One region of the Plantactinospora sp. WMMB782 genome, then DNA from elsewhere that is predicted to be linked to it. Evidence: riboswitches for the same ligand, from Rfam matches in the RefSeq annotation. Region 1 holds a riboswitch; the other holds the start of a gene.
What was found. A riboswitch is a leader RNA that binds a small molecule or an ion and turns the genes downstream of it on or off. The one in region 1 is predicted to bind ZMP and ZTP.
Positions count from the first base shown of each region.

Region 2: another riboswitch for ZMP and ZTP. It lies ahead of ACN28A_RS10710 (bifunctional 5,10-methylenetetrahydrofolate dehydrogenase/5,10-methenyltetrahydrofolate cyclohydrolase); the one in region 1 lies ahead of ACN28A_RS31020 (glycine hydroxymethyltransferase).

Region 1 is NZ_JBMHMC010000007.1:6,486,210-6,496,905, forward strand. It holds gene ACN28A_RS30995 (ATP-binding cassette domain-containing protein) at 1-1,341, opposite strand, end outside; gene ACN28A_RS31000 (VOC family protein) at 1,404-1,814, opposite strand; gene ACN28A_RS31005 (helix-turn-helix transcriptional regulator) at 1,820-2,266, opposite strand; gene ACN28A_RS31010 (SDR family oxidoreductase) at 2,404-3,132, opposite strand; gene ACN28A_RS31015 (hypothetical protein) at 3,396-4,118, shown strand; ZMP/ZTP riboswitch at 4,266-4,357, shown strand; gene ACN28A_RS31020 (glycine hydroxymethyltransferase) at 4,376-5,863, shown strand; gene ACN28A_RS31025 (siderophore-interacting protein) at 5,961-6,827, opposite strand; gene cydB (cytochrome d ubiquinol oxidase subunit II) at 6,991-7,986, opposite strand; gene ACN28A_RS31035 (cytochrome ubiquinol oxidase subunit I) at 8,042-9,523, opposite strand; gene ACN28A_RS31040 (lysophospholipid acyltransferase family protein) at 9,672-10,466, shown strand; gene ACN28A_RS31045 (YkvA family protein) at 10,521-10,696, opposite strand, start outside.
Region 2 is NZ_JBMHMC010000007.1:1,894,205-1,904,900, forward strand. It holds partial or broken gene ACN28A_RS10680 (DUF5941 domain-containing protein) at 1-730, opposite strand, end outside; gene ACN28A_RS10685 (ABC transporter ATP-binding protein) at 730-1,464, opposite strand; gene ACN28A_RS10690 (ABC transporter permease) at 1,520-2,347, opposite strand; gene ACN28A_RS10695 (L-serine ammonia-lyase) at 2,540-3,910, opposite strand; gene ACN28A_RS10700 (PspC domain-containing protein) at 4,285-4,491, shown strand; gene ACN28A_RS10705 (DUF4230 domain-containing protein) at 4,576-5,400, opposite strand; ZMP/ZTP riboswitch at 5,571-5,658, shown strand; gene ACN28A_RS10710 (bifunctional 5,10-methylenetetrahydrofolate dehydrogenase/5,10-methenyltetrahydrofolate cyclohydrolase) at 5,713-6,594, shown strand; gene ACN28A_RS10715 (GntR family transcriptional regulator) at 7,425-8,201, shown strand; gene ACN28A_RS10720 (RNA polymerase sigma factor) at 8,327-8,830, shown strand; gene ACN28A_RS10725 (extracellular solute-binding protein) at 8,823-10,274, shown strand; gene ACN28A_RS10730 (endo-1,4-beta-xylanase) at 10,481-10,696, shown strand, end outside.

The DNA of each region.
Region 1 (10,696 bases):
GCCGAGGTCGACGACGTGGTCGGCGATCGCGATCGTCTCGGGTTTGTGTTCCACGACGAGTACGGTGTTGCCCTTGTCCCGCAGGCGCAGCAGCAGGTCGTTCATCCGCTGGATGTCGTGCGGGTGCAGTCCGATCGTCGGTTCGTCGAAGACGTAGGTGACGTCGGTGAGGGCGCTGCCGAGGTGGCGGATCATCTTGGTGCGTTGGGCCTCTCCCCCGGACAGGGTGCCGGAGGGGCGGTCGAGGGAGAGGTATCCGAGGCCGATCTCGGCGAAGGAGTCGAGGAGGTGTTGCAGGCCGGCGAGGAGCGGGGCGACCGATGGTTCGTCGAGGTCGCGGATCCAGTCGGCCAGGTCGCTGATCTGCATGGCGCAGACGTCGGCGATGTTCCTACCCTTGATCTTCGAGGAGCGGGCTTCCTTGCCCAGGCGGGTGCCGGCGCATTCGGGGCAGGTGGTGAAGGTGATCGCCCGGTCGACGAAGGCGCGGATGTGCGGTTGGAGTGCGTCGACGTCCTTGGACAGGAACGATTTCTGGATCTTGGGGATCAGCCCCTCGTAGGTCAGGTTGATCCCGTCCACCTTGATTTTGGTGGGTTCCTTGTGCAGCAGGTCGTGCAGTTCCCGCTTGGTGTACCTGCTGATCGGCTTGTCCGGGTCGAAGAAGCCACAGCCGCGGTAGATGCGGCCGTACCAGCCGTCCATGCTGTAGCCGGGGATGGTGAGGGCGCCCTCGTTGAGCGAGAGGTTGTCGTCGTAGAGCGCGGTCAGGTCGAAGTCGGTGACCGAGCCCATCCCCTCGCAGCGCGGGCACATGCCGCCGAGCCGGGTGAAGGTCGCCTTCTCGGTCTTCGTCTTGCCGGCGCCGCGTTCCACGGTGATCGCGCCGCTGGCCTTCACCGAGGGGACGTTGAACGAGTACGCGTTCGGCGAGCCGATGTGCGGGTCCCCGAGCCGGCTGAAGAGGATCCGGAGCATGGCGTTGGCGTCGGTGGCGGTGCCGACCGTGGAGCGGGGGTTGGCGCCCATCCGTTCCTGGTCGACGATGATCGCCGTGGTCAGCCCGTCGAGCAGGTCGACCTCGGGTCGGGACAGCGACGGCATGAAGCCCTGCAGGAAGGCGCTGTAGGTTTCGTTGATCAGCCGCTGTGACTCGGCGGCGATGGTGCCGAACACGAGCGAGCTCTTGCCGGAGCCGGAGACGCCGGTGAAGACCGTCAGCCGGCGCTTCGGGATCTCGACGTCGACGTCCTTGAGGTTGTTCTCCCGGGCGCCCTGTACCCGGATCAGGTCGTGACTGTCGGCGGCGTACGGGGCCGACGCCCCGGTCTCGGTGGCCATGCTTATCTGGTCTCCATCGGGCTCTGCGGTCGGGATCGGTGGTGGTCGTCCTGGACGGCCGGTCAGCCGATCTGGTTGATCCGGATCAGGTTGCCGGTGGGGTCACGGAAGGCGCAGTCGCGGATGCCGTACGGCTGGTCGGTCGGCTCCTGGACGACGTCGGCGCCGCTGGCCTGTAGCCGGTCGAAGACGCCGTCGAGGTCGTGGGTGGCCAGGGTGATCGCGGTGTAGGTGCCCTTGGCGATCAGTTCGAGTATGGTGCGCCGTTCGTCGTCGGTGATGCCGGGGTCGGCGGCCGGCGGGTGCAGCACGATGGAGGTGCCCGGCTGTCCGACGGGGCCGACGGTGATCCACCGCATTCCGGAGTACCCGACGTCGTTGCGGACCTCGAAGCCGAGGATGTCGCGGTAGAAGCCCAGGGCGGCGTCCGGGTCGGTCTGCGGAAGGAAGGCCGCGTGAATGGTGATGTCCATGCCGGTCACGCTAGTTGTGGCCGCGCGGGCCCCGCTTCTCGATTCCTGATCGGTCTGGTCACCTGTTTCGCCAGGCAGGATGGCATCTCGGCGGTCCCGTCCGCCGCCCGCGCCCGGTAGGTGCTCGGCGGCATGCCTACCAGCTCGGTGAAGCGGGTGCTGAAGGTGCCCAGGGAGGAGCAGCCGACCGTGAAGCAGACTTCGGTGACGCTGAGGTCGCCACGGCGCAGCAGCGCCATCGCGCGTTCGATCCGCCGGGTCATGAGGTACGAGTAGGGCGACTCGCCGTAGACCTGCCGGAACTGCCGGCTGAGGTGTCCGGCGGACATGTTCACGCCCCGGGCCAGCGCCTCGACGTCCAGCGGCCGGGCGTGTTCGCGGTCGATGCGGTCGCGGACGCGGCGCAGCCGGGCGAGGTCACGCAGGTGCTGTTCGGCGGAGGTGCTGGTCACCTGGGCGATGGTGCCATGTTGGGTCGGGTGTTGCCCAGGCGGCGAGCGCCAGTGGCTGGTTTGTGCCTGTTTGTCATCCGGCCCTGTTGTCATCCGGCCCTGCTTCCGCGGCTAGTCCGGCCGGGGGTTCGGGCTGGTCAGCGGCCACCCGCGACGCGTAGCACGGTGCCGGTGGTGTAGCTGGCGCCGGGGCCGAGCAGCCAGGTGATGGCGGCGGCGACCTCGTCGGGTTCACCGGCCCGGCCCAGTGGGATGGCGGCGGCGGCCTGGTCCGGCCGGTCCGGTTGGCCGGAGCGGGCGTGGATCTCGGTGCGGATGATGCCGGGGGCGACGGCGTTGACCCGGATGCCGTGCGGGCCGAGTTCCTTGGCCAGGCCGACGGTCAGGGTGTCGGTGGCGGCCTTCACGGCGGCGTAGTGCACGTACTCGCCGGGGCTGCCGAGGGTGGCGGCGCCGGAGGAGACGTTGACGATCGCGCCGCCGGGAGGCATCCGGCGGGCGGCCTGTTGGGCGCAGAGGACGTACCCGATCAGGTTGACGTCGACGACGTGTCGCAGGTCCGCGACGGTGAGTTCGGTGAACGGGCCGATCGGGCTGGTGACGCCGGCGTTGTTCACCAGGCCGGTCAGCTCGCCGAGTTCGCCGGCCCGGTCGAAGAGCCGGGTCACCTGGTCGGGGTCGGTGGTGTCGGCGCGGACGGCGACGCAGCGGCGTCCGGCGGCGGTGACGTCCCGGACCACCTCGTCGGCGGCGGTGCTGTCGCTGCGGTAGCAGAAGACCAGGTCGTGCCCTGCGGCGGCGAGTTGGCGCACGGTGGCGGCGCCGATTCCCCGGCTGCCGCCGGTCACCACCGTCAGTGGAGTCACGGGCTGTCTCCCCTCGTTCGTCGCCTCGTGCTGTCCGCCTCGACCGGCGTCCGGGCCGATCATGGCGGCGGCGCTGTCGGGTCCGGCGCCCGGCGGGCCGACAGCTGGCGATCCTGCCAGGCGCGGGCGGGCCGGGTCGGGTCGGGGCCGGCCGGTACGCTCCCCCGGTTCTGTTGATCTCGGGTCGGTGTGTCCGTCTCGACGTTGTCGGGCCGGCCTGGTAGTAAGTCAGAAATCAAACAGGTGTACGGAAGAGGGATTCGATGGCTGCCGCGCGTACCGCCGACCAGGGGTTGTCCACCGAGGAGTTGCAGCAGATCAGGGACGCGTTGGCGGGTGGTCGCAAGCCGAAGGTGGTGTTCACCGAGGCGGCGGGGCAGATCGCCGGTCAGCTCGGTCAGGTGGTGGAGTTGACCGATCCGGAGGTCTCCGAGGAGTGGGTGGTGGTCCGGTTCGGTCGCGACGAGTTGCCGTTCTCCCCCACCGACCTGGCGATCGCGCCGAAGGGTGCGACGGGGCGGCGGGCGCCGGTCCGGTCCGAGCCGGAGCCCGAGCCGGTCGCCGAACCAGAGTTCAAGATTGTCCGGGAGCCGGTTCCGGCACCCCGCAAGGAGGCAGCAGTGACCGCAGTGGACGCGCCCCCGGCCAGCCCGGCGAGCGGCGAGGGCGAGGCGAAGCCGGCCCGGCGGGCGGCCAAGGCGACGAAGCCGAAGGGTCCGGCGGGCCTGACGGTGACGTTGACGTACGCGGACGGTGAGTGGACGCTGGCGGCGGCCCAGGGTACGAAGTCGCTGGCGAAGCCGTACGTGATCAAGCCGGCCGAGGCGTTGAAGATGATCGCGTTGATCGACGTGCCCGGGGTGCACGAGGCGGTCGAGCAGATCATGGCGGTGGAGCGGCGGGAGGCCGAGCAGCAGGCGGAGAAGCTGCGGGCCGAGTTGGCGGAGATCGAGGCGCGGCTGGCGGAGCTGCGGGACGCGGGCTGAGCCGCGGCGACGGGTCGCGGCTCGGGGAAGGCGACGCGAGCTGCGCGACGCCTGGCGCCAGTGGGACGCCCCGTCGATCGGCGCCGCCTCGGATCGGCGCCGGTTCGGTGCGGCGGGTCGCCGGGGGCCGGGCGGGTTGGTACGCTCGGCCCGGACCGTGACTGGCGTGCTCGGGATGGGGTCAACCATCGGGAAGCGGTCCCGTCGAGTGACGTGTGCCGTGCGCCTGGGCCGTTTTTCCTGCCCAGGAGGTGTGCATGGCAGATCGGTTGTCCCAGCCCGTTGCCCAGCCCGGTTCGGCGCGGGTGTCCCCGCCCGGCACCGAGTCGGTCGCGTTCCGCGCGGCGCTCGACGTGGTGCGTGCGGTGGAGCCCCGGATCGCCGACGCGATCGGTGCGGAGCTGGCCGACCAGCGCGAGTCGTTGAAGTTGGTCGCCGCGGAGAACTACGCCTCCCCGGCGGTACTGCTGGCGATGGGCAACTGGTTCAGCGACAAGTACGCCGAGGGCACGGTCGGGCGCCGGTTCTACGCCGGCTGCCGCAACGTCGACACCGTGGAGTCGGTGGCGGCCGAACATGCCCGGGAGCTGTTCGGGGCGGCGCACGCGTACGTGCAGCCGCATTCCGGGATCGACGCGAACCTGGTGGCGTTCTGGGCGGTGCTCGCCGACCGGGTGGAGGCGCCGGCCCTGCGCCGGGCCGGGGTGCGGCAGGTCAACGAGTTGACCGAGGGCGACTGGGCGGTGCTCCGGCGGGAGCTGGGCGACCAGCGGATGCTCGGCATGTCGTTGGACGCGGGCGGGCACCTCACGCACGGCTTCCGGCCGAACATCTCCGGCAAGATGTTCGACCAGCGCAGTTACGGGACCGACCCGGAGACCGGGCTGCTGGACTACGCCGAGGTGCGCCGGATCGCCCGGGAATTCCGGCCGCTGATCCTGATGGCCGGCTATTCGGCGTATCCGCGGCGGGTGAACTTCCGGCTGATGCGGGAGATCGCCGACGAGGTCGGCGCGACGCTGATGGTCGACATGGCGCACTTCGCCGGCCTGGTCGCCGGGAAGGTGTTCGCCGGTGACTTCGACCCGGTGCCGCACGCCCACCTGGTGACGTCGACGACGCACAAGTCGCTGCGGGGTCCGCGCGGCGGGATGGTGCTGTGCGGGCCGGAGCTGGCCGGGCAGGTCGACCGGGGCTGCCCGATGGTGCTCGGTGGACCGTTGCCGCACGTGATGGCGGGCAAGGCTGTCGCGTTGGCGGAGGCGCGGCGGCCGGAGTTCGGCGCGTACGCGGAGCAGGTGTTGGCCAACGCGGTGGCGCTGGCGGAGGGGCTGTCGCGCCGGGGCGTCCGGCTGGTGACCGGGGGTACCGACAACCACCTGCTGCTGGTGGACGTGTCGGCGTACGGGCTGACCGGGCGGCAGGCGGAGGCGGCACTGCTGGACGCCGGCATCGTGACGAACCGGAACTCGGTGCCCCTGGACCCGAACGGCGCCTGGTACACCTCGGGGATCCGGCTCGGCACCCCGGCGTTGACGAGTCGGGGGCTCGGCACGGCGGAGATGGACGAGATCGCCGGGCTGCTGCACACGGTGTTGACCGAGACCCGGCCGGGGACGGGGCCGGACGGCGCCCCGTCCAAGGCGCGGTACGTGCTGGACCGGGCGGTGGCGGGGCGGGTCGCCGGGCAGGCCGCCGACCTGCTGGCGGACCATCCGCTGTATCCGACTGTCGACCTGGGCTGAGCCCGGCCGGGTGCCGGGTGGGCGGGTGCCGGTCTGCTGGATCGGCCTCGCCGCCCACGTCCGCTTCGCGCCCGGTCAGGCGTGCCGGGGGTGGCGTTCAGTCGGGCGTCGTGGCCGCTCCGGCGCCGGCCTCGGCGAGGCGTTCGCGGGCTTCGGCGAGGTCCTCCGCGGTCGGGTCGTCGTCCTGGGTCAGGTTCCGTCGCCAGTAGCCGGCGAAGTCGATCGACCGTTTCGGCAGTCCCCGGTCGTCGACGAGGTGCCGGCGCAGGGCGCGTACGGTGCCGGCCTCGCCGGCCAGCCAGGCGTGCACGGTGCCGGCCGGGAAGGTGGCGGCCCGGACGGCGTCGAGCAGCCGGGTGTCGGATGGGCTGTCGCGGTGCAGCCAGTGCAGGGTGACCTCGGCCCGGGTGTCGAGGTGCTGCTCCTCGGCCCGGTCCGGGATCTCGACGAAGGCGTGCGCGCGGGCGCCGGCGGGCAGCGCCTCGACGATGGTGCCGATCGCCGGCAGGGCCGACTCGTCGCCGGCCAGCAGCATCCAGTCGGTGCCGCCGATCGGGACCGGGCGGGCGAAGACCGCCGACGGGCCGAACATGCCGAGGATGTCGCCGGGGGCGGCGGAGGCGGCCCAGCGGGTGGCCGGGCCGGCGTTTCGGTGCAGGGCGAAGTCGATGTCGATCAGGTTGCCGTGCGGGTGGTGTGCCCGGATGGTGTAGCTGCGGGTCCACGGGCGCACGGGTTCGGGGATCTCGGCGAAGCCGGCGTACCAGCGCCAGAGGTCGGGGTCGGGTTCGGGAAGCCGGGGGCGGTGCTGTCCGGGTCTGGGGAAGTAGAGCTTCACCTGCTGGTCGGGGCCGTCGAGGCGCAGGTCGGCGAGGTCGTCGCCGGTGAAGGTGATCCGGGCCATCCGTGGCGTGATCCGGGTGGTGTCGGCGACCCGGATGGTCCGGATCGGGAGCTGTCCCATCGGTGCCTCCGTGCGGCTACCAGAAGTCGATGCCCTGTGCGAGCCTTTCACTTCAATTGTTTCATTGAAGTCCTATGGGAGGCTTTGGCTGCGGTGCTGCCTGCTTCTGGTTGCTCTGGTTGCCGGAAAGTCTCAAGTCCTGGCCGATGCTGGCGGAGGCCGGTCAGCGGGGGATGTTGCCGATCCCGATCCGTTTGCGGAACACCCAGTAGGTCCAGCCCTGGTAGCCGAGGACGACGGGGGTGAAGAAGGCGGCCACCCAGGTCATCACGGTCAGCGTGTAGGGGCTGGAGGCGGCGTTGGCGACGGTGAGGGTGCCGGCCGGGTCGGCGGTGGAGGGCAGCACGGTCGGGAAGAGCGCGGCGAACAGGGTCGCGACGGTCAGCCCGATCGCGGCGGCGGTGCCGGTGAAGGCCCAGCCCTCCCGGCGTACCCGGCTGGCGGCCAGGGTGCCGGCCAGGGCGAGTCCGGCGGCGGCGGCGAGCGCGACGGCGGCCGGGGTGTGCCGGAGGGTGAGGCTGGCGGCCAGGAACGCGGCGGTGACGGCGGCGGTCGCCCCGGCGGCCCGGGCGGCGAGCCGGCCGGCCCGGACCCGGATCTCGCCGGTGGTCTTCAGCGCCAGGAAGACGGCGCCGTGCGTGACGAACAGCGCCGTCGTGGTCGCCCCGCCGAGCAGCGCGTACGGGTTGAGCAGGTCGAGCAGCCCACCGGTGTGATCGCCCCGGGCGTCCAGCGGTACGCCGCGCAGCAGGTTGCCGAGCAGCACTCCCCAGATGGCGGCCGGAAGCAGGGAGCCGAGGAAGATGGCGAGGTCCCAGCGGGCCTTCCAGCGCGGGTCGGGGCGCTTGTGGCGGTACTCGAAGGCGACTCCCCGGAAGATCAGGGCGAGCAGGACGAGCAGGAGTGGCAGGTAGAAGCCGGAGAGCAGGCTGGCGTACCAGGCGGGGAAGGCGGCGAAGAGGGCACCGACGGCGGTGATCAGCCAGACCTCGTTGCCGTCCCAGACCGGCCCGATGGTGTTGATCAGCACTCGGCGTTCCCGGTCGTCGCGGCCGAGCACCGGCAGCAGGATGCCGACGCCGAAGTCGAAGCCCTCCAGGACGAAGTAGCCGGTGAAGAGGACGGCGATGAGCAGGAACCAGACGGTGGGCAGGTCCACGGTGGACTCCGGTCGGGTGTGGGTCGTCGGTTGGGTGTCGGGCCGGCGGGCGGCGTCAGTAGGCGAAGGCGAGCGGGCGGTTCTCGTCGTCGGTGTCGGTGTCGGGTTCCGGCGGTGGGCCGGTGTCCGGCAGGCCGGCGCGGGCGTACCGGATCAGCAGCCGGACCTCGACGACGGCGAGGGTGGCGTAGACCAGGGTGAAGGCGGTGAACGAGGTGAGCACCTCGGCCAGGGAGACGCTGCGGGAGACGCCGTCGCGGGTGAGCATCTCGCCGAAGACGACCCACGGCTGCCGGCCCATCTCGGTGAAGATCCAGCCGAAGCAGTTCGCGGCCAGCGGCAGGACCGGCATGACCAGGCCGGCCCGGACCAGCCAGCGGGAGTTCGGGGTGCGGCCACGACGGTGGGTCCAGAGCACGAGGGCGGCGATCGCGGCGGCGGCCAGGCCGAAGCCGATCATGAATCGGAAGCTCCAGTAGGTGACCGGGATGATCGGGGTGTAGCTGCCGGGGCCGTACTGGGCGACGTACTGGGCCTGGAGGTCGTTGATCCCCCGGACCTCGCCGTTCGGGTCGCCGGTGCCGAGCACCGAGAGCAGGTACGGGATCTTGAGGGCGAAGAGTTCCCGGCTGCCGTCCAGGCTGCCGACGGTGAACACGGAGAGCGAGGCGGGTGCCTCGGTGTCGTAGAGCGCCTCGGCGGCGGCCATCTTCATCGGCTGCACCTGCGTCATGATCTTGCCTTGCAGGTCGCCGGTGACCACGACGGCGACCGCGGCGGCGAGGGTGACCCAGGCACCGAACCGGGCGGCGTACCGGAACGCGGCCCGGTCCTCCCCCGCCGCCACGTCGGGCCGGTCCTCCGCTGCCGGGCCGGGCCGGCCGGTGCCGTCGGCGGTGTCCTGTCCGGCGGGGCGGCGCAGGTGCCAGGCGGCGACCGCGACCATCAGCGACCCGGCGACCAGGAAGCAGCCGGCGATGGTGTGCGGGAAGGTGACCAGGGTGACCTTGTTGGTGAGTACGGCGCCGATGTCGGTGAGTTCGGCCCGGCCGGTGTCCGGGTTGATCCGGTAGCCGACCGGGTTCTGCATCCAGGAGTTCGCGGCCAGGATGAAGTACGCGCTCAGCGTCGAGCCGAGCGCGGCGGCCCAGATGGTCGCCAGGTGGATCCGCCGGGGCAGCCGGTCCCAGCCGAAGATCCAGAGGCCGATGAAGGTGGATTCCAGGAAGAACGCCAGCAGGGCCTCGATCGCCAGCGGGGCGCCGAAGACGTCGCCGACGAAGCGGGAGTAGTCGCTCCAGTTCATCCCGAACTGGAACTCCTGCACGATGCCGGTGACCACGCCCATGGCGAAGTTGATCAGAAAGAGCTTGCCGTAGAACCTGGTCAGCCGCAGGTAGCGCTGCTCTCCCGTACGGTGCCAGCGGGTTTGCAGGATCGCGACGAGTACCGACAGCCCGATGGTCAGCGGCACGAAGAGGAAGTGGTAGACGGTGGTGACACCGAACTGCCATCGGGCGACGTCGAGCGCGTCCACGGAATCCCCCCAGGTCTTTACTACCGGACGTAGTAAATACTACCTGTCGTCGTAGACGGTGGCGCTGGGAGGTGGATCACGTCCCGGACGCTCACGCCCGCGGCCCCGGCCGTCCGGGCCGCCCCGCCCGTGCGACGATCGAGCGCTGATGGAGACCACCACCGCCCGACCCTGGCGCGCCCCCCGCTTCTGGCTCTTCCTCCAGGTACTCGCCCGGGGCGTGGTCGGGCTGCTCGCCCGGCTGCGGGTCAGTGGCGACGTGCCGGACGAGTTGCGGCACGGCCCGCTGATCCTGGCCGCCAACCACGTCAACCCGTTCGACCCGGTGGTGCTGACCGCCGCCTGCCGGGTACGCCGGATCGCCCCCCGGATCATGGCCACCGGCGGGGTGTTCCGGGCCCCGGTCGTCGGCGCCGCGATGCGGGCCAGCGGACACATCCGGGTCGACCGGCGTAGCCCGACCGTCGGACTCGCCCTGGAGCAGGCGGCGGCGGCGGTCGCGCGCGGCTCGGTGGTACTGGTCTACCCCGAGGGTCGGATGGGACTCGACCCCGGCATGTGGCCCGAACGGGGCAAGACCGGCACCGCCCGGCTCGCCTTCGCCAGCGGCGCCACAGTCGTGCCGGTCGCCCAGTGGGGCGCCCACGAGGTCCTCCCGTACGCCGCACCGGCCGGGATGCTCCGGGCGGTCGCCAGGGCGATCCGGCGCCGGCCGGTGATCCGGGTGCACTTCGGCCCGCCGGTCGACCTGACCGGCATCGACCCGGCCAGTCCCGGCGCCGCCGCCCGGGCCACCGAAGAGATCATCGAGGCGCTCACCGTCGCCCTGGTGCCGCTGCGCCCGGACGAACCCGACAGGCCCCGGCACGTCGACCCGACCCGACCGACGGAGACCCGCCGGCAGCACCGGCGCTGCCGCCCCGACGGCTCGACGGCGTCCTGACAACCGTGACCGCGCTGACGCCGCGACCGTCCGGTCACGGCCGCCGACGATCCGTCAGCGCGGGGCAGCCGCCCCGTCGGGCCGACCGGACGACAACCGCCGCACGTCGCCGCCGGAGCCGGGAGTCGCCGACCCGGCGCGGGTCGCCCGGCGCTTCTGCACCAGCCGGGTCAGGTAGAGCAGGGCGCCGGTCAGCACGCCGATGTCGTCGAGGTAGATCGGGTCGGGCA
Region 2 (10,696 bases), 4.6 Mb from region 1:
AGAGCCGCAGCTCGGCCCGGTCGGCGTCCACGGCGGCCACCGCCGCCTCGGCCTCGGCCAGCCCGGTCGGGTCGGCGACCCGGCGGGCGACGAGCAGGCGTACCCGGTGGGCGAAGACCGTGACGTCGCGACCGGTCGCCGGATCGGGCCGGGTCAGCCCGGCGAGCAGCCGGTCCAGCAGCGGCACGGGATCGGCCGGTCCGGCGCCACCGGACGCCTCGGCGGTCCGGGTCGCGCCAGTCTCGGCTGCCAGGGCCGTGCCACCCTCGGCTGCCTGGGCCGCTCTGCCGTCGGCGACGGCGCGGGCGGCGGCGGCCAGTGCGGGCAGGTCGGCGACGGCGACGCGTACCGCTCCGCCGGAGGCGCCGGTCGGGGCGGCGGCGCCGAGCGTGCCGGCGGGGCCGGCGGCGACCACCTGGTTGCGGTCCTCGACCACGCCGACCGGGCCGGCGCCCGGCTCGGGCAGCACCAGGGCGACGGTGCCGGGCATCGGGCTGCTGGCCAGGTGCCGGAGTACGGCACCGTGCGCGACCAGGTCGCCGGAGCAGAGCAGCACCGGCTCCCGGGCGGTACCGGCCAGCACGGCGACCTGCCCCGGATCGTCGGTGAGCACGACGTCCCGGGCGCCGGCCGCGCGCAACTGGTCGCGGAGCCGGGCGGCCAGTGGCAGGCCGTCGGGCCGGGTCAGCGGGGCGCCCGGCCGGGTGGGGGTGAGCAGGATCGCCAGCATCACGGCCTGACCACGTCGTGGTATGCGTCAAGTGCCTCGCGTATGGTGCCGTCCACCCGCAATCGTCCTCCGTCGAAGTAGAGTCCCCGGCTACAGAACCGGGTGAGGTCGTTCTCGTTGTGCGAGACAAGCATCACCGTACGGCCCTCGGCGATCAGCCGGTCGATGGTGTCGTAGCACTTCTTCCGGAAGTCGGCGTCGCCGACCGCCGTCACCTCGTCCATCAGCAGTACCGGGTGCTGGAGTTGGGCGATCACCGAGAAGCCGAGCCGGACCTTCATCCCGGACGAGTAGTGCCGGACCGGGGTGTCGATGGCCTTGGCGATCTGCTCGCCGGAGAACTCGATGATCTCGTCGAAGTGCCGCCGCAGGAAGCTCGGGCTGAGCCCGTGCAGCGAGCCGAGCAGGTGGACGTTCTCCCGCCCGGTCAGGTCGTTGGAGAAGCCGGCGGAGAGTTCCAGCAGCGGCGCGACGGCGCCGCCGACCCGGATCCGGCCCTCGTCCGGGATCAGCACCCCGGCGATCAGCCGGAGCAGGGTGCTCTTGCCGGTGCCGTTGCGGCCGATGATCCCGACGGTGTCGCCGGGGGCGACCGAGAAGGAGACGTCGCGCAGCGGCCAGAAGACCCCGGCGGCCGGCTGCCGGCGCCCCCGGTGGATGAACATCTCCCGCAGCCGCAGGTTGCGCCGCCGGTTGCGGACGAACCGGATGCCGAGGTTCTCCGCCTGCACCATCGCCCCGGCCACTACCCCACCCCCGTCGCGCCGGCCGGCACAGCTCCGCCGGCCACTACAGCTCCTTCAGCACGGCGGGTTCGAGGCGGCGGAACACCCACCAGCCGGCGAGCAGCACCAGCAGGCTGCCGCCGACCGACACCCCGAGCAGCCGGGCGTCGGGGAACTCGTCCGGATACCAGACCGCGTGGTGGAGCTGGAAGATCCCGACCAGCGGGTTCAGCTCGTACCCGGTCTTGACCCAGCCCGGCAGCGACGAGTCCCGGACCAGGGTCAGCGGGTAGATGATCGGGGTGGCGTAGAAGAGCACCCGGGTGACCAGCCGCATCAGCCGCTCGATGTCCCGCATCAGCACGTTGAGCGAGGAGAGCAGCAGGGCGATCCCGACCAGCAGGGTGGCCTGGATCAGCACCGCCAGCGGCAGGGCCAGCAGCGACACCCCGATCTCGATCCGGTCCAGCGAGGCGTAGACGATCGCGATGGTGGCCAGGATCGGCAGCCCGGCGAGGTACTCGGCGAACCGGCCGGCGACCCGGCCGATCGGGAAGACCTCGCGGGGCAGGTTCATCGTGGTGATCAGCCGGGCCTGCCCGGTGAGCGCGGCGGTCGCCTCGCCGATCGCCGAACTCGTCCACATCCAGGCGAAGATCCCGGTGATCAGGAAGAGCGGGTAGGACTCGGCGGCGTCCCCGAGGTGCCGGTCGGTGGCCGAGCGGTAGAGCACCCCGAAGACGAAGAAGTAGATGACGCCCATGCCGAGCGGCTCGATCAGCGACCAGAGGTAGCCCAGCACCGACTGCTGGTATTTCACCGCCAGGTCCCGCCGGACCAGCAGCCGGAGCGTGTTGCGGTGCGACCACACCGCCACCACGCCAGACGTCACGGCCGCCTCCCGGGCTCGTCCTGGGCCGATCGCTCGGGGACCGATCGCTCGGGCCCGACATAGGGTAACAGTCGGAAAAATCGCCCCAAACAAGGATCGACCGGGGTAGAACGTCTTCCCGGCTGTCCCGTCAACGCTACCCGACGGCCGTCCGCCCGCCACCTCCGCGACGCCCGCCGTACCCGGGCGGGGTCAGCACTCGATGACATTCACCGCGAGACCGCCCCTGGCGGTCTCCTTGTACTTGACCTTCATGTCGGCACCGGTCTCCCGCATCGTCTTGATCACCTTGTCCAGGGACACCGCGTGCTCCCCGTCGCCACGCAACGCCAGCCGGGCCGCCGTGATCGCCTTGATGCTGGCCACCGCGTTCCGCTCGATGCACGGGATCTGCACCAGGCCGCCGACCGGATCGCAGGTCAGCCCCAGGTTGTGCTCCATGCCGATCTCGGCCGCGTTCTCCACCTGCGCCGGAGTGCCGCCGAGCGCCTCGGCCAGCCCGGCCGCCGCCATCGAGCAGGCCGAGCCGACCTCACCCTGGCAGCCGACCTCGGCACCGGAGATCGAGGCGTTCTCCTTGAACAGCACGCCGATCGCGGCGGCGGCGAGCAGGAAGCGCAGTACGCCCTCCTCGGACGCCCCCGGCACGAACCGGGTGTAGTAGTGCAACACCGCCGGGATGATCCCGGCCGCCCCGTTCGTCGGGGCGGTCACCACCCGGCCGCCGGCCGCGTTCTCTTCGTTCACCGCCAGCGCGAACAGCGTCACCCAGTCCATCACCCGCAGCGGGTCGGTCGAGCCCGGATCCGCCTCCAGGCTCCGCCGCAGCTCGGCGGCGCGGCGCCGGACCCGCAGCCCGCCGGGGAGCGTCCCGGCCCGCCGGCTGCCCCGGTCGACGCACTCGCGCATTACCCGCCAGATCTCCAGCAGGCCGGCACGGATCTCCGCCTCGCTGCGCCAGGAACGCTCGTTGGCCAGCATGATCCCGCTTATCGACAGTCCGGTCTCGCTGGTGAGCGCCAGCAGCTCGGCCCCGGTCGTGAACGGGTACCGGACCCGGGTGCTGTCCGCCTTGATCCGGTCCGCGCCGGTCGCGGTCTCGTCGACCACGAACCCGCCGCCGACCGAGTAGTAGGTCCGGGTCCGCACCGGTTCACCCGACGGGGCGTACGCGGTGAAGGTCATCCCGTTCGGATGGAACGGTAACGACCGGCGGCGGTGCAGCAGCAGATCCCGGTCGGCGTCGAAGTCGACCTCGTGCATCCCGAGTACGGCCAGCCGGCCACCGTCCCGGATCGCCGCCACCGCTTCCGGCACCCCGTCCGGATCCACCGTCTCCGGCGCCTCACCGAGCAGCCCGAGCAGCACCGCCGGGCCACTGCCGTGCCCGTGTCCGGTGGCGCCGAGCGAGCCGAAGAGTTCGGCGCGTACCCGGGCCGTCTCGGCCAGCAGCCCGTCCGCCTTCAGCCCGGCCGCGAAGGTACGGGCGGCCCGCATCGGCCCGACGGTGTGCGAGCTGGACGGCCCGATCCCGACCGTGAACAGGTCGAAGGCGCTGATCATCGAAACTCCTCCCGGGCCGGCCCCGTTGCCGCCCACCGGCCGCCGGACGGTCACCGGCATATCCGCCGAACCCGCCCCTGAGCTGCCGGTCCGCGAGCCTACCCCGGCCCGCTCCACCCCGCTCGGCACGCCCGGCCTGCGGCGCTGGGCACGCCCGGCCTGGGCGCTCGGCACGCCCGGCCTGGGCGCTCGGCATGCCCGGCCTGCGGCGCGGGTTCCCCGCTCGGGCCGTCGCGTCGGGTGTCCGGCTGGCCCGCCCGGGTAAGTACCTACGGGTACGGGGTGTCCGGATCCGTCTGGAGGCCGAGGGCGGCGCACCCCCGCGTTCCTACCGTGGAATCAGCCGCCCGTTCCATCGCATCGAGGAGTCGACGATGAGCCGCAAGCTCACCCGCCCCCGGGACAACCGCATGATCGCCGGCGTCTGCGCCGGCCTGGCCCGCCGCTTCGGCATGTCCGCCGGAATGATGCGGCTGCTCTTCATCCTGTCGCTGCTGCTTCCCGGCACGCAGGTGGTGATCTACCTGGCGCTCTGGATCATCATGCCGAACGAGGACCGCCACTACGTCGCGGCACACTGACCTATCGGACTCGGCCCGGCGTGCCGCTGCCGCCGGGCCGGGACGCTCCGGGGCGCGATGCCCGACGCGTCCCGGCCCGAACGGTCACGGCTGGACGTAGCTGATGGTGACCTGCTCGTAGCCGAGCGACCTGAGCATCTGGTCGAGCATCTTCCGGGTGTTCTCCTGGGCACGCTCGCCGAGCCCGCTGCTCTTCGCCGAGTCGGCGATCTTCTGCTCGGCCTTGAGGTAGACCTCGCGCTGCCGGTTGGGATCGCCGCCGAAGACCTCGCCGAGCTGGTTGAGGATGCCGCGCTTCTCGGCGAAGACGTAACTGCGCTCCAGGTCCAGGTTCACCTCGCCGAGCTGCGGTGCCGGCAGCTTGATCTCCACCGACTTCCGGTCCTCCGAGACCACCACCGCGTCGTCACCCAGCGCTCCGAAGTCGACGTACGCGTCGACGGTGCCGGCACCGACGAAGAGGGTGCGCTCGCCGAGCAGGAACTCCGGCACGTACTTGCGGTTGTTCTCCAGGTCGACGACGACCTCGAAGTTGCCCTCGGCCGCCACGTAGCGGCTGAGGTCCTGGATCGACTTCAGCAGCGGCGGCTGGCTGCGGTCGGTCTCCTCCTTGGTGAACGGGTTGCGCCAGTCCGGCAGGATGCCGCTGACCTGCACCCCGAGCACCAGCACGGCGGCCAGGCCGATGATGCCGACAAGCACGAACACGCCGCGTCCCCACCGGCCGCCGCCGGCACCGGCCGGCTCCGGATCGGACCGCTCCGGCCGGGGCTGGTCGGCGTCGAACTCCCGGGTCCCGTCCCCCGCGCCGTCGGACCACGGGTCCGCCGGCTCCGGCGGGGTGGCCTTTCCCTTCGCGTAGCCGGGGAACTCACGAGTGGGCTGGTTGACATCGCCTTCTCGGGACATCTCGCCCTCACCGTCCTTGGTCGTCAGAGCACCTGAGGAAAACGGTACGGCCCCGGTACGACACCCGCGAGTCGAGCGGGACCGAGAGGCTTCGACCGGACGTCTGGGCAGCTCAGGGACGCGTTGACCCGCTGTGACCGGCGGGCGTGGCGGACCGGGGATAGGCTCAGCGCGGCGGTCGTGACTGGCGTCGGGTGGAGTACCACCGGGAAGCGGGCGCCGGGCTGCACTCCGTCGCCGTACGCCTGGGTGCCGGGGCTTTCCGCGTCGAGAGGAAGCCCCGTGACCGTGCCCGAGAGCCGTACCGACTCCATGCCCCGTACCGCCCGACTGCTGCCCGGTAGGCCCGTCGCCGAGGCGGTGTTCGCGGAGGTGACCGCCCGGGTTGCCGCGCTGCGCCGCGCCGGTGTCGTGTCGAGCCTGGCGACGATTCTGGTCGGCGACGACTCCGCCAGCGCCGGCTACATCCGGATGAAGCAGCAGCGCGCCGCCGAACTTGGCTTCGCCTCCCCGCACATCCACCTGCCCGGCAGCGCCGACCAGGCCGACCTGCTCCGGGCGATCCAGGATTACAACGCGGATCCGGCGGTGCACGCCGTCCTGGTGCAACATCCCGTTCCCGGGCACCTCGACTACCCGGCGGCGGTGCTGGCGATCGACCCGGCCAAGGACGTCGACGGGCTGCACCCGAAGAGCCTGGGCCGGCTCGCCGCCGGGCTGCCCGGCCCGGTCCCGTGCACCCCGGCCGGGATCGAGGCGCTGCTCGCCTTCCACCAGATCCCGCTCGCCGGCCGGGACGTGGTGATCCTCGGGCGCGGGACGACACTGGGCCGGCCGCTGTCGCTGCTGCTGAGCCAGAAGCGACCCACCGCCGACGCCGCGGTCACCGTCGTGCACAGTGGCGTACCCGGATGGGAGCGGCACACCCGCCGGGCCGACGTGGTGGTCGCGGCGGTGGGCGTACCCGGGATCCTGCGGCCGGAGCACCTGCGGCCCGGCGCGGTCGCGATCGGCGGCGGGGTGCGCTACGCGGGGCGCCGGCTGCTGCCCGACCTGGACGAGTCGTGCGCGACGGTGGCCGGGGCGATCACGCCCCGGGTCGGCGGGGTCGGCCCGACCACCGTGGCGATGCTCTTCCGCAACGCCGTCGAACTGGCCGAGCGGCAGACGCACGGAGCGACCGAGCGGCGCTAGGCGTTGGCGCGCCCGGTCCTGAGGGAATTGGCGACAGGGGTGGGCGAGTAGGTGAAGTGGGTCAGTTGCGTCGAGGTACCCAGTGCAGGATCTGCCCGACGATGAGTGCTGGGTGCCGATCGGGCAACGCTTCCAGGGCGCGGGCAAGGTGGACACCGAGGTAGATCATGAGTCCGACCCGGTCCCCGTCGAAGCCGAGGAGAAGGGCCAGACGCGCCTGCGGGCATGGCCACGGGTGCTCACATTTCGCGCAGTCGTATGTGTCGGCGGGGGTGTGTCCGTCGGCGTCCCGCTCGCGGCGGCGCTGTCGCGCGGCAAATCGCTCCCAGCGCGCCCATGGGCCGATCATCCGGTCGGTCCATGGACCCGGTACCAGCGGCGACCGTCCCACCGGTAGTCCCGGACCCGGCGCCGTCGCCAGATCCGAAGGCCGAGCCACCACGTCAGCATCGGCCGGCCCGGTGCAGCCGCCACCGACCGTGGGTCAGCCGCGAGAGGCCACAGATGAGGACGGCTCCGCACTTCTGGTGGCGGCGGGCTCGCCACCGTTCCCACAGCTTCACGCTTATCTCCTGCCATGTTGTCGTGAGCGCCTCGGTCATTGGCTCTGGGGACCGGTGGCGCCAGACTCTGGGCGGCCGGACTGCGACGTGGGGAGTCGATGTCATGCCAGCCTGAGGGCGACCGGCCCAGAAGCGCCTACCCCTAGATCACTAACCGTGCCGGCCGCTTGGACAACAAGTTACACCTATCTAGATAGGTCGTCTAGATAGGATCGTCGCAAAGAGCAAAGCGCTACGACCACGTTGATCGGGGGTACGGTGACCGACGTGCCTACCCCGCACGACCGACCTCGTTATCGACGGGTTGCGGATGAGCTGCGCCGCCGGATCCTGTCCGGCGCGATCCCGCCCGGCAGCATCCTGCCGTCGGAGTCAGCTCTCATCGAGGAGTTCGGTGTCGCGCGCGGTACCGTCCGCGAGGCGGTAGCGCTGCTCCGGAGCGAGGGCTTGGTCGTCACCGAGATGGGGCGCGGAACCTACGCCCGCCCCGTCCTGCCGGTGCGGCGGCTCGGCGCCGAGCGGTATCGGCGGGAGCTGGAGCAGGTTCGCACCGGCGAGTTGGGCACCTCGTTCACGGCGGACCAGCGGATCGACTGGTCGGACTACCAGTTGGACAAGACCTTCCGAGAAGTGCCCGCCGATCCGTCGACGGCAGAACTGTTCGGCGTCGACGCCGGGACGATGCTCCTTGAGCGCCGGTTCGTGTTCAGGTCGCAGGGCGTACCACAGCAGATGTCGACGTCGTGCCTGCTGCTCGACATGGTCGCGGCTACCCCGGTGGCCGATCCGGACCGGGAGCCCTGGCCGGGCGGCAACACGGGCCAACTCTTCAGCCTCGGCATCGTCGTCACCGGCGTCCGGGAGCGGGTTCGGGCGAGGATGCCGGTCCGGGACGAGGCCGAGACGCTCCGAATTCCCGGTGGCGTACCCGTGCTGACCATCACCCGGCAGACGTACGCCGGGAACCGGGTGGTCGAGGTCGCCACCGACATCGTGATTCCGGCGGACCGGGTCGAGCTGGACTACTTCATCGACCTCACCTGATCCGGCGACCCCCTCGGACCCGGACAAGGGACGACCGGCCGGCTGACCTGGCGACGTCGGCCGTCTATGTTCGGATTACAGCGAATCGACGGCGGCCGGCGTCAGGAGCCCGGAGGAGGATCCCGATGGCCCAGGGTGCGTTCAGCGACGCCGAGGAGTTCGCTCGGGCGCGCCTGGACGCTCTGCGCCGGTTCGCGTACCTGATCAGCGGCAGCGCGGCGGAGGCGGACGACCTGGCCCAGATCGCGGTGGTCGAGGTGTGGCAGCGGTGGCCGAAGGCCGGGCAGAACCCGGAGGCGTACGCCCGGCAGGTGATCGTGACCCGCAACGTGAGCCGGTGGCGGCGCTGGCGCCGCGAGGTGCCCACCGACGAGGTGGACCACCGGCCCGACGACCCGGCCGCGACGGCGGTCGGCAACGGCGCGCTGTGGCAGGCGTTGCAGCAGCTCGGCAAGGCGGAGCGGACCGTCGTGGTGCTGCACGTGCTCTACCGGTACACGTTCAGCGAGATCGCCGGGATCTGCGACGAACCTCCGGGCACGGTTTCCAGCCGGTACGCGCGGGCCAAGCGCATGCTGCGGGCGCACCTGGCACCCGCGGAGTCGACGATTCGGAGCGGACGTGGTTGACGAGTTGGGTCCGGCGGAGGACCGGCGGCTGGCCCGGGAGCTGGCCAGCACCCTGAACCAGGCACAGCAGGCCCTGCCGGCGGCCGGTCCCGGTGCGGTCGCCGCGATCCGGCGGCGCTACCGGCGCCGACGCCGGCAGCGGACCGGGCTGGCCAGCCTGGCGGTGGCGGTCCTGGTGCTGGCGGTGACGCTGACCGGAGCGGACCTGCTCCGGTCGGTCCGGCAGGTGCCGCCGACCGACGAGCGGCTGCCGGGCACGATCCGGGTCTGGGCGATCCACCAGCCGGGTGACGCGCCCGCGTTGCAGAAGCTGGTGAACCGCTACAACCGCGACGCCGAGGTCAAGGTGGACCTGCAGACCTTCGGCAACGAGGAGTACAAGGAGCAGCTGCGTACCGCCGTGGGTTCGGCGGACGGCCCGGACGTCTTCGCCAGTTGGGGCGGCTCGACTCTGGCCGGCCTGGCTCGGGGCGGCCTGCTCGCCGACCTGACCCCGCTGCGGGACGAGCCCGGGGTCGGCAGCCGGTTCCTGCCGACCGCGCTGGCCGGCGGGGCGGTGGACGGCCGGCAGTACGGCATCCCGATGGGCGGTACCCAGCCGGTGGTGCTCTTCTACCACCGGGGAGTCTTCGCCGACGCCGGCGTACGGCCGCCGCGCGACTACGCCGAACTGCTCGCCCTGGTGGACACCTTCAAGTCCCGGGACATCACGCCGATCGCGCTGGGCGGCGCACAGGGCTGGACCGAGTTGATGTGGGTGATGTACCTGGCCGAGCGGATCGGCGGCCCGCAGGTCACCGCCGACATCGTGGCCGGCCGCCCCGGTGCCTGGTCGAATCCGGCGGTGCTGACGGCGCTGCGGGAGGCGCGTGCGCTCGTCGAGCGGGGCGCCTTCGGCACCGCGTTTCCCTGGACCGGTTATGACGACGGCACCGCGCCGGGCCGGTTGGCCAAGGGGCAGGCCGCGATGCACCTGATGGGTACCTGGGAATATCCGACCCAGCTCGCCCGGAACCCGGACTTCGTGGTCGACGGCGACCTGGGCTTCGTGCCGTTTCCGGCGGTCGCGGGCGGTGTCGGGGACCCGGCCGGCCTGGTCGGCGTGCCGACCCACTACTTCTCGGTACTCGCCGGCAGCCGTCAGCCGGCGGCGGCGCTGGACTTCGTCCGGGCGGTCGCCTCCGACGAGTACCTGGACGACCTGGTGGCCGACGGCGAGGTGCCGCCGGTGACGGACGCGGCCGACCGGCTGCGGAACACCGAGCACGGCGGGTTCACTTCCTCGGTGCACGAACTGGTCAGCCGGGCCCCGTCGTACGGGCTGGCCTGGGACCAGGCGTTGGAGCCGGCGGCCGGTGCGGCACTGGTGCGGGAGCTGCGCCGGCTGTTCGAGGGAGAACTCACCCCGGAGCAGTTCGTAGCGGTGATGGCGGAGTCCGGCTGAACGGAGTTCCGTAACACATTCGCTGAGGTCACGGGAACACCCTGCGGCCCATTCAAAGTGTCGGATCTCTGACAATCCATTCGGCAGCAATCCGAGTCCGGTGGGCGTTCCGGTAGTGATCGCCGTGCATCCGTCCCCTCGTGCGCCGGTCCCGCCGGCTCCGGCCGGCGGCGCAACGTCGAACCCCACCCTGGAGGCCTTGTTCGATGAGAAAGCTTCGGATTGCCCTGGTCGGCGTGCTCGCCGCCGGTGCCCTCTACCCGATCGGGCCGTCGACCGCCACCGCGGGACCGGCGCAGGCACCGGCCCAGGCACCGCAGTCCCTGGGCGGCCCCGCCGCGCACGGACCGCGCGGGACGTCCACCGACCTTCCGCTGCGGGTGCTGGCCCGCAAGCACGGCCTGGGCATCGGTACCGCGGTC